Regions from separate parts of the Affinirhizobium helianthi genome, predicted to be linked through region 1. Evidence: predicted binding sites of a transcription regulator. Region 1 holds the regulator's gene; each other region holds the start of a gene.

Evidence for each region. The regulator LexA, encoded in region 1, represses DNA repair genes until DNA is damaged. The targets are predictions, from matches to a motif close to TGTTCNNNNTGTGTTCNG.
Region 2: ruvC (crossover junction endodeoxyribonuclease RuvC) is a predicted target of LexA. The motif match lies at 2,747-2,764, and genes of this name have one in related genera.
Region 3: dnaE (DNA polymerase III subunit alpha) is a predicted target of LexA. The motif match lies at 1,456-1,473, and genes of this name have one in related genera.

What each region holds. Positions count from the first base shown of each region.
Region 1 covers NZ_JBHUEQ010000003.1:526,615-530,780, forward strand. The annotation lists gene kdsA (3-deoxy-8-phosphooctulonate synthase) at 1-19, opposite strand, end outside; gene ACFSE1_RS03090 (hypothetical protein) at 93-464, opposite strand; gene ACFSE1_RS03095 (VOC family protein) at 752-1,615, opposite strand; gene lexA (transcriptional repressor LexA) at 1,753-2,478, shown strand; gene ACFSE1_RS03105 (ComEC/Rec2 family competence protein) at 2,459-4,166, opposite strand, start outside.
Region 2 covers NZ_JBHUEQ010000012.1:56,399-60,564, reverse strand. The annotation lists gene ACFSE1_RS07205 (metallophosphoesterase) at 1-297, opposite strand, end outside; gene ruvB (Holliday junction branch migration DNA helicase RuvB) at 335-1,375, opposite strand; gene ruvA (Holliday junction branch migration protein RuvA) at 1,508-2,125, opposite strand; gene ruvC (crossover junction endodeoxyribonuclease RuvC) at 2,194-2,703, opposite strand; gene ACFSE1_RS07185 (HAMP domain-containing protein) at 2,889-4,157, shown strand.
Region 3 covers NZ_JBHUEQ010000003.1:76,485-80,650, forward strand. The annotation lists gene ACFSE1_RS00955 (ABC transporter ATP-binding protein) at 1-341, shown strand, start outside; gene ACFSE1_RS00960 (class I SAM-dependent methyltransferase) at 578-1,372, opposite strand; gene dnaE (DNA polymerase III subunit alpha) at 1,721-4,166, shown strand, end outside.

The DNA.
Region 1 (4,166 bases):
CATTGGCGCGAACAGTCATGGGAACCTCCGTCTCTCACCGGGCAGCGCACTGCCGAAAACTCGCACGTCCATAACAGCCGGTTCGCCATCTGTCACGTCGAACCGCAACCTGTTTCGTGAAGCCCGTCCGGGTCTGAGGAAAATTCGAGAACGCCGGGCAAATAGGTTTCCGTTACAAAGCTGAAGGCGGCACCTTCTCTGTTTCTCAGAAGCGCAGTATGGCGCAGAACCTGCTGCGGAAGAAACTGCTGGGGCGATAGCCACAGCACTTCGCAGGATAAGCTCTGCCGGCGAAACGCTAGCGACTGCACCACCCGTCCAAACGGCACTGTTGTGGTTTGAAGCGAAGTGTTCATATCTGCGGTGAGCAGATGAGGCAGATACCAGTTATCCGCCTCCGCTATAGGTGTTTGCCCCCAAACCAGCAGCACCCGGCGATGCACAATCTCGCCTTCCTGCGCCATGCAAAGAGCATGCCTGACCTCCGGCCCAGCGGAGATACAATCATCGCCCATACGAATAGAGGACAGCTCACCCTCGCACGTATGCTCAGCGGAGCACCATGCACTCAGCGTGCGCGTTGCGCTGTCGCTGCGCAAAAGCAGATCGTTAAGCCGCAAGAGCCGTCTATGGCGTTCAGCGAGAAACAAGGATTGCCTCTCTTGCATGTGCAATGAATGTCCCTGCTCTCTGATTTCACCACACACCCATTCTGGCGCCGACCTCCCGTTGCGCGAGCAGTTTTCGACCGTCACGGAATCTCAACAAAGGCTAGCATCGGATGAACTCCTGGCTGCGCACTAACCACAAGCATGCGGCCAAGTTTTGTATGAGGGATCTCGTTGCCAATAAGGCAGGCTTCTGCCGCAGCCAAACTCTTCACGGCAATCGTCACGCCCAGCCCGACCATCTGGCTGCGCGATGAGGAGGCGCCGAAAGCAGTCAGGGCATGACTGAAGGCCAAAAGACGCAGAGCACCGTTTTGCAACTGAAACGTCCATTCAGCCTCACCCTGGCAGCCTTTATCTCCAAGGACCAATGCCAGCCTGTCAGCATCCTTGGCAAAATCAGAGGCAATTAACAGGACTTCAGCGATACCCTGCGCCGTGTTTTCGTGATTCAGGAGCGATCCGCCGGGCAGAGCCGCGTTGATTCGCTGACACGTGAAGCCGAGCAATTCCTTCGAGCCAAGATCCGCAAAGGCCAGCCGGAAGCTCGCGGTTCTCTTGCTGCCATCGGCGCCTTGCGCCTCTCGCGAAAAATTCAGAACTGGTCCCGCCGAAATTCCACGGCTCTCAAACCGAGCATGATCTGCATCGGCATTGGATGAAGCGAGAACGAAGGCAGACGGCGCGTGCCATCGCTCGTCCATGGCCACCTCCAAATGCCGCTTTGCAAAGACATTCCCGGCCCCGGCTGCCTCACCAGCGCGTTCCATGTCTCGAATCGCCAGTGGTTCCAGATAGGTCTGGTCGCAGAAGAAAACGCAAGCGTTCGACGTTCCGAAAGGGTGGTGCCCATCAGGCGCAACCGTAAAACCAAGCCGGCTAAACATGCCCCTCGATCTACCAAGGCTTTCAACTGGCAGAACGAGATGATCTAGACTGCTGGACACGACGATCTCCATCCGCTGCGTTAAAATGGTTTAGAACCGATTATTCGTTTTGTACAAGTGCGCTTCGAGCCCCTTGCGGAACACAACTGGAACATATAGTGTCCGTTCTGGATTTGTTTCCGGACGGGGTGCCGATTATGCTAACACGCAAACAGCAGGAACTACTTCTCTTCATTCATGCGCGCATGAAGGAATCGGGGGTTCCCCCTTCTTTCGACGAGATGAAGGATGCTCTGGATCTTGCGTCGAAATCAGGCATCCATCGCCTCATTACGGCGCTGGAAGAACGTGGCTTTATCCGACGCCTTCCAAATCGTGCTCGTGCACTCGAAGTCATCAAGCTTCCGGAACCTTTTGGAACCAGTACGGCACCCAAGCGCGGCTTCTCGCCAAGCGTTATCGAGGGTTCGTTGGGCAAGCCCAATCCGCAACCTGTCCCTGCACCACAGCCGGTGAAGGTAGCGGCTGAGGAAAGCACTTCAGTCTCCGTCCCCGTCATGGGTCGCATCGCGGCAGGTGTGCCGATTTCAGCGATTCAGAACAACACCCATGCCATTAGCGTACCTCTCGAAATGCTGGGTCCGGGCGAGCACTATGCGCTTGAGGTGAAGGGCGATTCCATGATCGAAGCTGGAATTCTCGACGGCGATACGGTGATCATCCGCAATGGCAGCACAGCCAATCCGGGCGATATCGTTGTCGCTCTTGTCGATGATGAAGAGGCAACGCTCAAGCGTTTTCGCCGCAAGGGAGCATCCATCGCTCTCGAGGCCGCCAATCCGGCTTACGAAACGCGGATTTTTCCGCCGGAACGCGTGAAGGTTCAAGGCCGCCTGGTCGGTCTTATTCGCCGTTACCATTGAGCCATCGCTGGATGGGGTCATCATGCGCGTCTATCGCGAAGCTTCGGGCTCGCCAGTCATAGGTGCGGTGTATTTCCCATGCTCGGGCACTTGAATTGAGCGATGGTAGATAGGCCCAGTTGCCGGGCTCAAAGTGGCCACCAAACACAATTTCCATTGTGCCGGTTGTTCGAAGTGTTGTGCCTGTCAGCAGCCGCGCGCCTGATCGGCAACTGGAGAACCGTGTCCGGCTCGATACAACGAAATCCGCATGGTCGCAGGCAAAGCTCAGCAAGCGGTTATCGCTCACTGCAGCGATTCTTGATCCTTCGGCCGTTATTGTCATGCAGATCAAACGCGTGAGGCAAAAAAACTGATCTGGTTTGATCTCACTGAGCCCCGTTGCCATGGCCGCTTCGACGGACTTGATCTGCGCCGTCGTCAAGCGCTTCCGGTCACTCCGGATGTTTGAGAGCACTGGCGTTTCCTCGTCACCATCAGCGAGCGCGTTGATGGACGGCTCGTCATCACCCGCAAGATCAATGCTGCGTCTTACGGGCAGTATCGTATCGGTTATCTGCAAGGCGTTGCGCCATCGTTCGAAAAGAAAGCCCGACGACCGCGCCTGATTGGTCGACGCTACAGATCCGCGCCGTAGGAGGATGGCTTCCCCGTCTTCTGCTACCACCATCTCCGGGCGGGCTCTTCCCGCACCAGAAAATAGCAAGATCAATCCAGCAGTGAGAAGAACCGCGCCCAGCCACCGCAGCGGAGACCTCAGGCTAATGAAGAGAATCAGACCGAAGGACGTGATGGCAAGGAAGTAAGGTGGCGCCCGTCCAATGCTCGTGCCTCCGTCCCAGGAGGCAACCACTGTTGCGACACTGATAACGACGTCCAGACCCCACCCCATGATAGCAAAGAAAAGAGCGTCGAGGCCGAATGGCATTGCCAGCATCCCCAGCAGACCCGCTGGCATGACAATCACAGAGATGAAAGGCATGGCTGCCAGATTGGCAACGAGGCCATAGGCGCTCAGCTGATTGAAGTGCGCTATGGAAAAAATCGCCGTGGACAAGCCGCCGATCAAGGAAGTCATGACCGTGCCGCCTACAAAGCCTGCAACCGATGTAACAACTGCAGCCTGAGGGCCTTTAATCTGAAAACCGTCTTCATTCTGCTTGCGTTTTGACCAGAGATTGTAGCCTGCCACCAAGGCGGCAGTCGCTCCAAAGGACATCTGGAAACTTGCGCCCATGACGCTGGAAGGATGCAGCACGAGAATAATGATGGCTGCGAGCGCGATGTTGTGGAGACTGATCGAAGGTCGGTCGACGAGAACCGCCATCAGCATGACCACCATCATGATATAGGCGCGTTCCGCAGACACCCCGAAACCGGAAATCAGGTAGTAGGCTGTCACCATCAGAAGCGCACCGAAGGCCGCCGCCTTCTTGACGGAAATGCGCTGGGAAATCCCCGGAATCAAAACCAGCAGCGCGCGGGCACCGACGAAGAAAATCCCGGCAGCAAGAGCCATGTTCAATCCCGATATCGCCACGATGTGGGCGAGCCCTGCTTCTCGAAGGGCATCGAGAACAGGGCCGGAGATTGCCCTTCTTTCATCGGTGATGATGGCTGCCGCGAATGCGCCCTTGTCCCCCTCCACCAATGTGCGGATGCGGTCACCGACATAGCTTCGCAAGTCA
Region 2 (4,166 bases), on a different contig from region 1:
GTGCATGCCCGGCATGAAATCACCCAGAAGAAGAATGAGGTCCGCATTCAGGGCCTGCGCCTGCTGGCAAATGCCAGTGATCCGCCGCCTGTCCATCCACGGACGACAGGCGTGGATATCGGCAATGACGGCAATACGAAGCACCAAGCCCGGTGACCAGCGAACGGGATTGAGCGTGTAGCGCGTGATGCGGGGGCGCGCGAAAGCCTCCATGAAGGGATAGCTGACGGCGCCAACACCGGCGAGGAAACCTGCTGCGGCCAGTTTGATCAATGCACGCCGACTGATCACGGGCATTCCACCATCTGCTCTGTTACGCTTTGCATCGAGCCGGTTAGTCCTCTTCACTGAAAAGGCGAAATTGCGCCGCTTCAAGATCTTTCGGCGGCTGAAGACCCAGATGCTTCCAGGCCGTGGCTGTCAGGACACGACCTCGCGGTGTGCGCTGAATGAAACCCTGCTGGATCATGTAGGGCTCGATGATGTCCTCAATGGCATCGCGCGGCTCCGACAAGCCAGCCGCGATGGTTTCAATGCCGACCGGCCCACCGCCGAAATTCACCGCAATCATGCTGAGGTAACGCTTGTCCAACTGGTCAAGGCCTGCGTGATCGACATGAAGACGCGTCAGCGCCTCATCGGCCAGCTCTTTCGTCACCGCCTCCGCACGCGCCACCTCCGCGAAATCGCGAACGCGCCGCAGCAGACGGCCTGCAATTCTCGGCGTGCCGCGTGCGCGCCGGGCGATCTCGCGAGCGCCTTCATCCGTCATGCCGAGGCCCATCAGGCGCGCACCCCGGCGCACAATCAGCTCAAGCTCGTTGACCGTGTAGAAATTGAGGCGAACGGGAATACCAAAACGATCGCGCAGAGGCGTGGTCAGGAGGCCAAGGCGTGTGGTCGCGGCAACAAGTGTGAATTTGGCCAGATCGATCTTCACGGAACGCGCCGCCGGACCCTCACCGATGATGAGGTCGAGCTGATAATCCTCCATGGCAGGATAGAGAATTTCCTCGACAGCGGGACTGAGCCGATGAATTTCATCGATGAAGAGCACGTCGCGCTCTTCGAGATTGGTCAGAAGCGCCGCCAGATCGCCCGCTTTCGCAATAACCGGCCCGGACGTCGAACGGAAATTAACGCCCAGCTCCTTCGCCATGATCTGCGCCAGCGTCGTCTTTCCAAGACCGGGAGGCCCGACGAAGAGAACATGATCCAGCGCCTCGCCGCGATTCTTCGCCGCCTCGATGAAGACTTTCAGGTTGGCGCGCGCCTCCGCCTGTCCGGTAAACTCGTCCAGCGCCTGCGGTCGAAGGGCAGCATCCAGATCCTCACCCTTTTTATCCGGCGAAAGAAGGCGGTTATGTTCAATCATTTCTCATTCCGTGCCACATGACCGGGCCGTGCCACATTAACGGGCCGTGCCGCCCCCGGTGGCGGCGCATTAAACAAACACGTCCTGAAGGCAAGGTCAAAACCAAGACAAGGTCCAAACCGCCGTACAGGTTCAGCGGGACAGTTCCTTCAAGCCCAGGCGAATAAGCTTGGCGCTGTCGGCCCCCTCGCCCGCATTCTTCAAGGCTGCCGCAACAGCATTGGCCGCCTGATCACGCGAATAGCCGAGATTGCTCAGTGCGGAGACGGCATCGGCCACGGGCGCAGAGGCAACCCCCTCGCCGATCTCCTGTTTGAGCCCGATTGCGGCAGAGGCTTCCCCGGCAAAGGCAGGCGCCTTGTTCTTCAACTCGGTGACGATCCGCACGGCGACTTTTGGTCCGACGCCGGGTGCGCGTGACACCGCCGCCTTATCCTGAAGTGCAATGGCATTGGCAAGTTCAGAGGGTGTAAGCGTTGAAAGCACAGCCAGCGCCACCTTGGAGCCGACACCCTGCACGCTTTGCAACAGGTTGAACCACTCGCGCTCCAGCGCGCTCAAAAAGCCGAACAGTTTGAGCTGGTCTTCCCGCACATAGGTTTCGATGAACAGCACCACCGCCTCCCCCATCGATCCGATCCTGGACAGCGTGCGGGTGGAGCAATGGGCGACATAACAAACCCCGTGAACGTCCACGAGAACATAGTCATCGCCGATCTCGTCGATGGTTCCTTTGAGCTTGCCAATCATGCCGCCGATCCGTGCTGAAGAAGAGTGCCGGTAACAAAGTCCGGCACAGAGAACAAGTCAAGAACAAATCAGCCCGCAAGCGCCTGTCGCATACGATTTCCCGCCCTTTGATGGGCATGGCAAATGGCGATTGCCAGCGCATCGGCGGCATCGTTGCCTTTGAACTCCGCTTTCGGCATCAAAATCTTCAGCATCATATGGATCTGCTGCTTCTCGCCATGACCGACGCCGATCACCGCTTTCTTGACGGCATTCGGTGCATATTCGGCAACGGGCAAGCCTGCGCGCGCCGGCACCAGCATGACCACGCCACGCGCCTGGCCAAGCTTCAGCGTCGCCACGGCGTCCTTGTTCACAAAGGTTTGCTCCACCGCTGCCTCATCCGGCCGATAATTGTGCACCACCTCTGCCAGTCCGTCATGCAGCTGGCACAGCCTCGAGGCAAGGTCCATGTCGCCGTCAGAGGTGACCGTGCCGGATGCAACGAATTTGAGGCTGTTGCCAATCGTGTCGATGACGCCCCAGCCCGTGCGGCGAAGGCCTGGATCGATGCCGATGATACGAATCGTGTTGGTCATGGTCCAGCTTACTCCTTCGGCCTGCCTTCAAGCCAGCCCAAATGTGAACAAACACGAAACAAACCCGATAAGCCTTAACCATCCGTTAACGCTGATCTTTCGAATATGCTGATGGCAACCACTCTCTCCGAACTTGCGCCGTCGAATCGCATTAGTTCAGGCGAGTGCCAAGATTGGAGGTCATCATGACGATGTTCACCCGCTTGAAGCGCCGGCCGATCGAGATCATTCTTCTTCTCGTGACGTTTAACCTGGTGGGAACCGCGCTCATCGCCGTTCAGGCTTTGCAAGGCTCCCCCCGGATTCTGGGCTTCAGCATTGCAGCGGCAATTGCCGCATGTCTCGCGATTGTAATGATCGCCTCGCAGATCCTCGATCCTCTGCGGCGGCTCGTTCGCCATGCGCAGGATCCGGGAAACAAATCCGAATCCATCGATCATCTTTCCGCAAACCGAACCGATGAACTGGGCCAGCTGGCCGGTATCGTGTCCGGTCTTCAGGGAGAGATTGCCCGCCAGAAGGACGAGGAAAAGGATTCTCCTCTCACCCGACTGGAAGAAGCCATGCGCAAGCTTGCAAATGGCGATGTGTCCAACCTGCTCTATGCCAGCTTTCCCGAGCGTTTCGAGGGGCTCCGCATCCAGTTCAACCGGCTTGCCTCGTCGATGGGTGCCAATATCGCCCCTGCCTGCGGCAACGCGCAATCCATCAAGCAGCAGGCTCGCTCGTCCCAGGCCGACCTGGCCGTCATGGCCGCAAGGTTGGACGCTTCCCTCGGCACGGTTCGCAAGACATCGAGCGCGCTCGAAGCCCTCAGCAAGGCTGCACGAATGCGCCATGGGGACGCAAGCGCCACGACACGCCATCTGGCGGAAGCGGCAGAGCGAAGTGCTGCCCTGACGGCAGCCGTGGGTGAACTGACGGAAGCCGGGCAGCAAACGCTGGAATGCCGCGACGAGCTGGATACCCTCACGCGCCGTCTGGCAGACCTCGCCGTTCGCGCTGAAAGTGCTGCGGCACAAGGTTCAGGCACGTCCGCCACCGCAGAACGCGCGCTGGCATCGGAGTGCCTTGCCCTCACACGGGAAATGATGCAGGTCTGCCGCCAGAACACCTTGACCCTGGATAAACAGCAACGCCTGCAGGGCAAACTTCGCAACGAGGCAAAATTCCTGGCTATGGATCTGTCCTACGCCCTGGAACCTTCCGGGCGGGTGGCGCGCAACAGTGATCTCGAACTGCAGCGTCTTTCCTTCGTTCAATCTGCAACGCGCGAGATTGAAGGTGTGATGGCCCGTGCAAGCGCCATTGCCGGAGCCACGGAGACTGCGATCATTCGCATGATGAGCGATGCCAGCGCCATTGAAACACGTCTTTCGCTGTTTCGCATTGCTGTACCGGAAGGGCCAAGCCGCACCCCGGCAAACGGGCCAAACCTGCGTTCGGTGACCTGATCAGGCAAA
Region 3 (4,166 bases), 450 kb from region 1:
TTGCGGGCCTGCCAAAGAAGGAGGCACGCGAGCGCGCCGCCCAACTTCTCGACTACATGCGTATCGGTCACCGTGCAGATCATCGTCCGGCGGAACTGTCTGGCGGCGAGCAGCAGCGCGTGGCAATTGCCCGTGCTGTGGCAAACGCTCCGCTGGTTTTGCTTGCGGATGAACCGACGGGAAACCTTGATCCGGAAACGGCATCCTATGTTTTCGATGCTCTGGAAGCCTTGGTGCGTCAGTCCGGGCTTGCAGCGCTGATCGCCACGCATAATCACGAACTGGCCGGGAGAATGGACCGCCGCGTGACGATCGAAGGTGGAAAGATAAAGGAATTCTGAGGCATGTGGCGCAAGGCCGCTCGCGCACTCTTACTGTGCGTGCGCTAGCTGTGGAGCCTTTCCGGGACAAGTGCGTAGCGGTTGTTTCGTCCGAAAATGCGTAAAAACAGAGAGTAAGAACGTTGTCGTGTTTCTGCTAGATGCGATACGTTTTAGGAGCAAACGCGATCAGGCTGGGTTGTTGCCCGATGGGTTGGGCTGCAAGGCCCGTTTGATTGGATTGTGACCCTCGGGGATCAGGCGGGCTTTTCCGCCCGCACAATCAACAAAAATGCAGCCAGGTCTCGCCAGCGTCGGAAGCGCGGAAAGTGCTTACAGGCGTCTTCGGTGGGCATTGGTTCGTCGATCTTTTTGATGATGAAGCCCGCATCGCTGACGGCATTGAGAATGTCGCTGAGTGTGCGTGGAAAGCGCGGCACGGCGAAAGGCTCTGCATTGGCCTTGTCAGGATTATCGCCAAACTTCCATTCCTCGACAAAACTTTCCCTTCGGAAGTAATGGGCAACCCCAAGCCCAACCGTCTCTCCGGACGGATTCGTGATCCAGCGCAGTCCCGCGCTGATGAAACAGGGATGAAGAATGCTGAAGGCGAGAAAGCCGCCGGGCTTCAGGATCCGGTGAGCCTCGCGCATCGCCCCCGCGAAATCCGGTCCATCCATCAGTGCCATGGTGGAGATCACAGCATCGAAATTTCCAGTGGCAATATCCGGGCAATGGCTAAAGGATGTTCGTCGATAGGTGATGCCGAGAGGTTGCGCCTCTTCCTGTGCAGTGGCCAAAGCAAGCATCCGCTCGGATAGATCTATACCCGTCATCAGAGCGCCTTGCCGCGCGAGCAACCTGGTATTCGTACCTTCGCCACAGCCAAAATCGATGACAGTGAGCCCAGTCAGGTCGGGCAAGATGGCGAGAAATGCGGGCAGTGTGAAGTGATCGCGGTAGGTGTCAAAGCCAGCACGAACATCCCGCGCCCATTGTTCTGCATTGCGATCCCAATGTTCTGAGACCAGGCTCTCCATGCTCTGCTTCATGTTTCGCACCCCCATTGCCGATCAGCATACAGAGTCCGGAAGGGTGCTCACAACTGGCTTTTTCATATTCCATTAATCTCATGTGTTCCTCTTTCGTTCTTTGTGTTGACATGAGAACGTTAGCGGAACATAGTGGAAACATAACGGAAAAGGAGAGCGTTATGACTGACTTGATCCGGGATGTTGCAGCTTTTGCATCCATCATGACATTTCTCGCAAGCCTCTGCGTCATTGTGCTCTCCATGTGAGGAAGCCATCCTTTTCGGTTGATGCTCCAAGCTCCTTCTGGACTCTGGCGGATAGAGAGCCGACAATCAGCCGATTCAGGAACATGAAACGGCGAGTGGAATGGCGGATACAATTGCATTGACTGCAGGTGCGGAAGTTTCGGCAGAAGGAACGCCGAAATTTGTTCATCTTCGGGTTCACTCGGCCTATTCCCTGCTGGAGGGGGCTTTGCCTCTCAAGAAGATCTTGAGCAAGGCCTCCGCCGATGGCCAGCCGGCCATCGCCATTACCGATACGAACAATCTCTTCGTTGCGCTTGAGTTCTCGCAGAAGGCCATGGATGAGGGCATTCAGCCCATCATCGGCTGCCAGGTTTCCATAGATATGGAAGATCAGGGAGACGAGAAGCGCAACGGCCTCGCCAAATTGCCATCGCTGGTGCTGCTGGCCGCCAATGCGACGGGCTATGAACGCCTTGTCGATCTCGTCAGTCGCGCCTATCTGGGCGGCGAGGGCAGTCAGGCCACCCACATCCGGATGTCCTGGCTGGAGGAAGAGGGAGCCGAGGGTATCATCGCCCTGACAGGCTTCAGCTCCGGGCCGATCGATCCCTTGTTGAAGGATGGGCATGCCAGTCAGGCACAGGCGCGCCTGCTACGTTTGAAGGCAGTCTTTGGTGATCGGCTTTACATTGAGCTGCAGCGCCATACCAATTACGACAAGCGGCATGAACGCAAGCTGGTTGAACTGGCCTATGACAACGATATTCCGCTGGTCGCCACCAACGAGGCCTTTTTTCCATCCAAGAACGAATATGACGCTCATGATGCGCTGATGGCCGTCGCGCATAACGCTATCGTGTCAGACGATACGCGCTTTCGCCTCACTCCGGATCATTGCCTGAAAAGCCGTGCCGAGATGGCAGCCCTCTTTGCCGACTTGCCGGAAGCTCTGGAGAACACCGTTGAGATTGCGCATCGGTGCTCCTTCATCCTGAAGACGCGCAAACCCATCCTTCCTCGCTTCACAGGTGCAACCGACGATGCGGAAGAGGCGGAGCGGGCTGAGGCGGCCGAGCTGCGCCGCCAGTCTGTCGAGGGGCTGGAGAGCCGGCTGGCAGAATTGGGCATGGCGGCTGGCTATACGGAGCAGGATTATCGCGAGCGGCTCGATTTTGAGCTGTCAGTTATCGAGAGAATGAAGTTTCCGGGATACTTCCTGATCGTTTCGGACTTCATCAAATGGGCAAAGAACCAGGACATTCCAGTCGGGCCGGGGCGAGGTTCCGGTGCTGGCTCGCTCGTTGCCTATGCACTTACGATTACGGATGTCGATCCGCTTCGCTTCTCTCTGCTGTTCGAGCGCTTCCTCAATCCTGAGCGCGTCTCGATGCCCGACTTTGATATCGACTTTTGCCAGGATCGCCGCGAAGAGGTAATCCGCTACGTGCAGCAGAAATATGGTCGCGAGCAGGTGGCGCAGATCATTACCTTCGGTTCGCTGCAGGCGCGCGCCGCGCTTCGTGACGTGGGGCGCGTGCTGGAAATGCCCTATGGGCAGGTGGATAAGATCTGTAAGCTTGTGCCGAACAATCCGGCCAATCCCACCCCGCTTTCCAAGGCAATTGAAGAAGAACCGCGCTTGCAGGAAGAGGCGGAGAAGGAGCCCGTTGTGGCGCGCCTTCTCGATATCGCGCAGAAAATCGAAGGGCTTTACCGCCACGCCTCAACCCATGCCGCCGGTATTGTGATCGGCGACCGTCCGCTGTCCAAGCTCGTTCCCATGTATCGAGACCCGCGTTCCGATATGCCGGTTACGCAGTTCAACATGAAGTGGGTTGAACAGGCTGGGCTCGTGAAGTTCGACTTCCTGGGCCTGAAGACGCTGACCGTGCTGAAGACGGCGGTGGATTTTGTGGCCAAGCGCAACATCCATGTGGATCTGGCCAAGATCCCGCTGGATGACAAGAAGACCTATGAGATGCTGTCACGCGGGGAAACCATCGGGGTGTTCCAGGTGGAAAGTGTTGGCATGCGCAAGGCGCTTCTTGGCATGCGACCGGACTGCATCGAGGACATTATCGCGCTCGTGGCTCTTTATCGTCCGGGCCCGATGGAAAACATTCCGGTCTACAACGCCCGAAAGCACGGCGAAGAAGAGATCGAATCCATTCATCCTAAAATCGATTATCTGCTGAAGGAGACGCAGGGCGTTATCGTTTACCAGGAGCAGGTCATGCAGATTGCTCAGGTGCTCTCCGGCTATTCGCTCGGTGAAGCCGACCTTCTGCGCCGCGCCATGGGTAAGAAGATCAAGGAGGAGATGGATAAACAGCGTGCCCGTTTTGTGGATGGCGCCGTTAAGAACGAAGTGTCCAAGCCGCAGGCCGACCTGATTTTCGATCTTCTGGCAAAGTTCGCCAATTACGGCTTCAACAAGTCGCACGCCGCTGCCTATGCCATCGTCTCCTATCAGACGGCCTATATGAAGGCGCATTATCCGGTCGAGTTTCTGGCCGCCTCCATGACCTACGATATGGCCAATACGGAAAAGCTGAACGATTTCC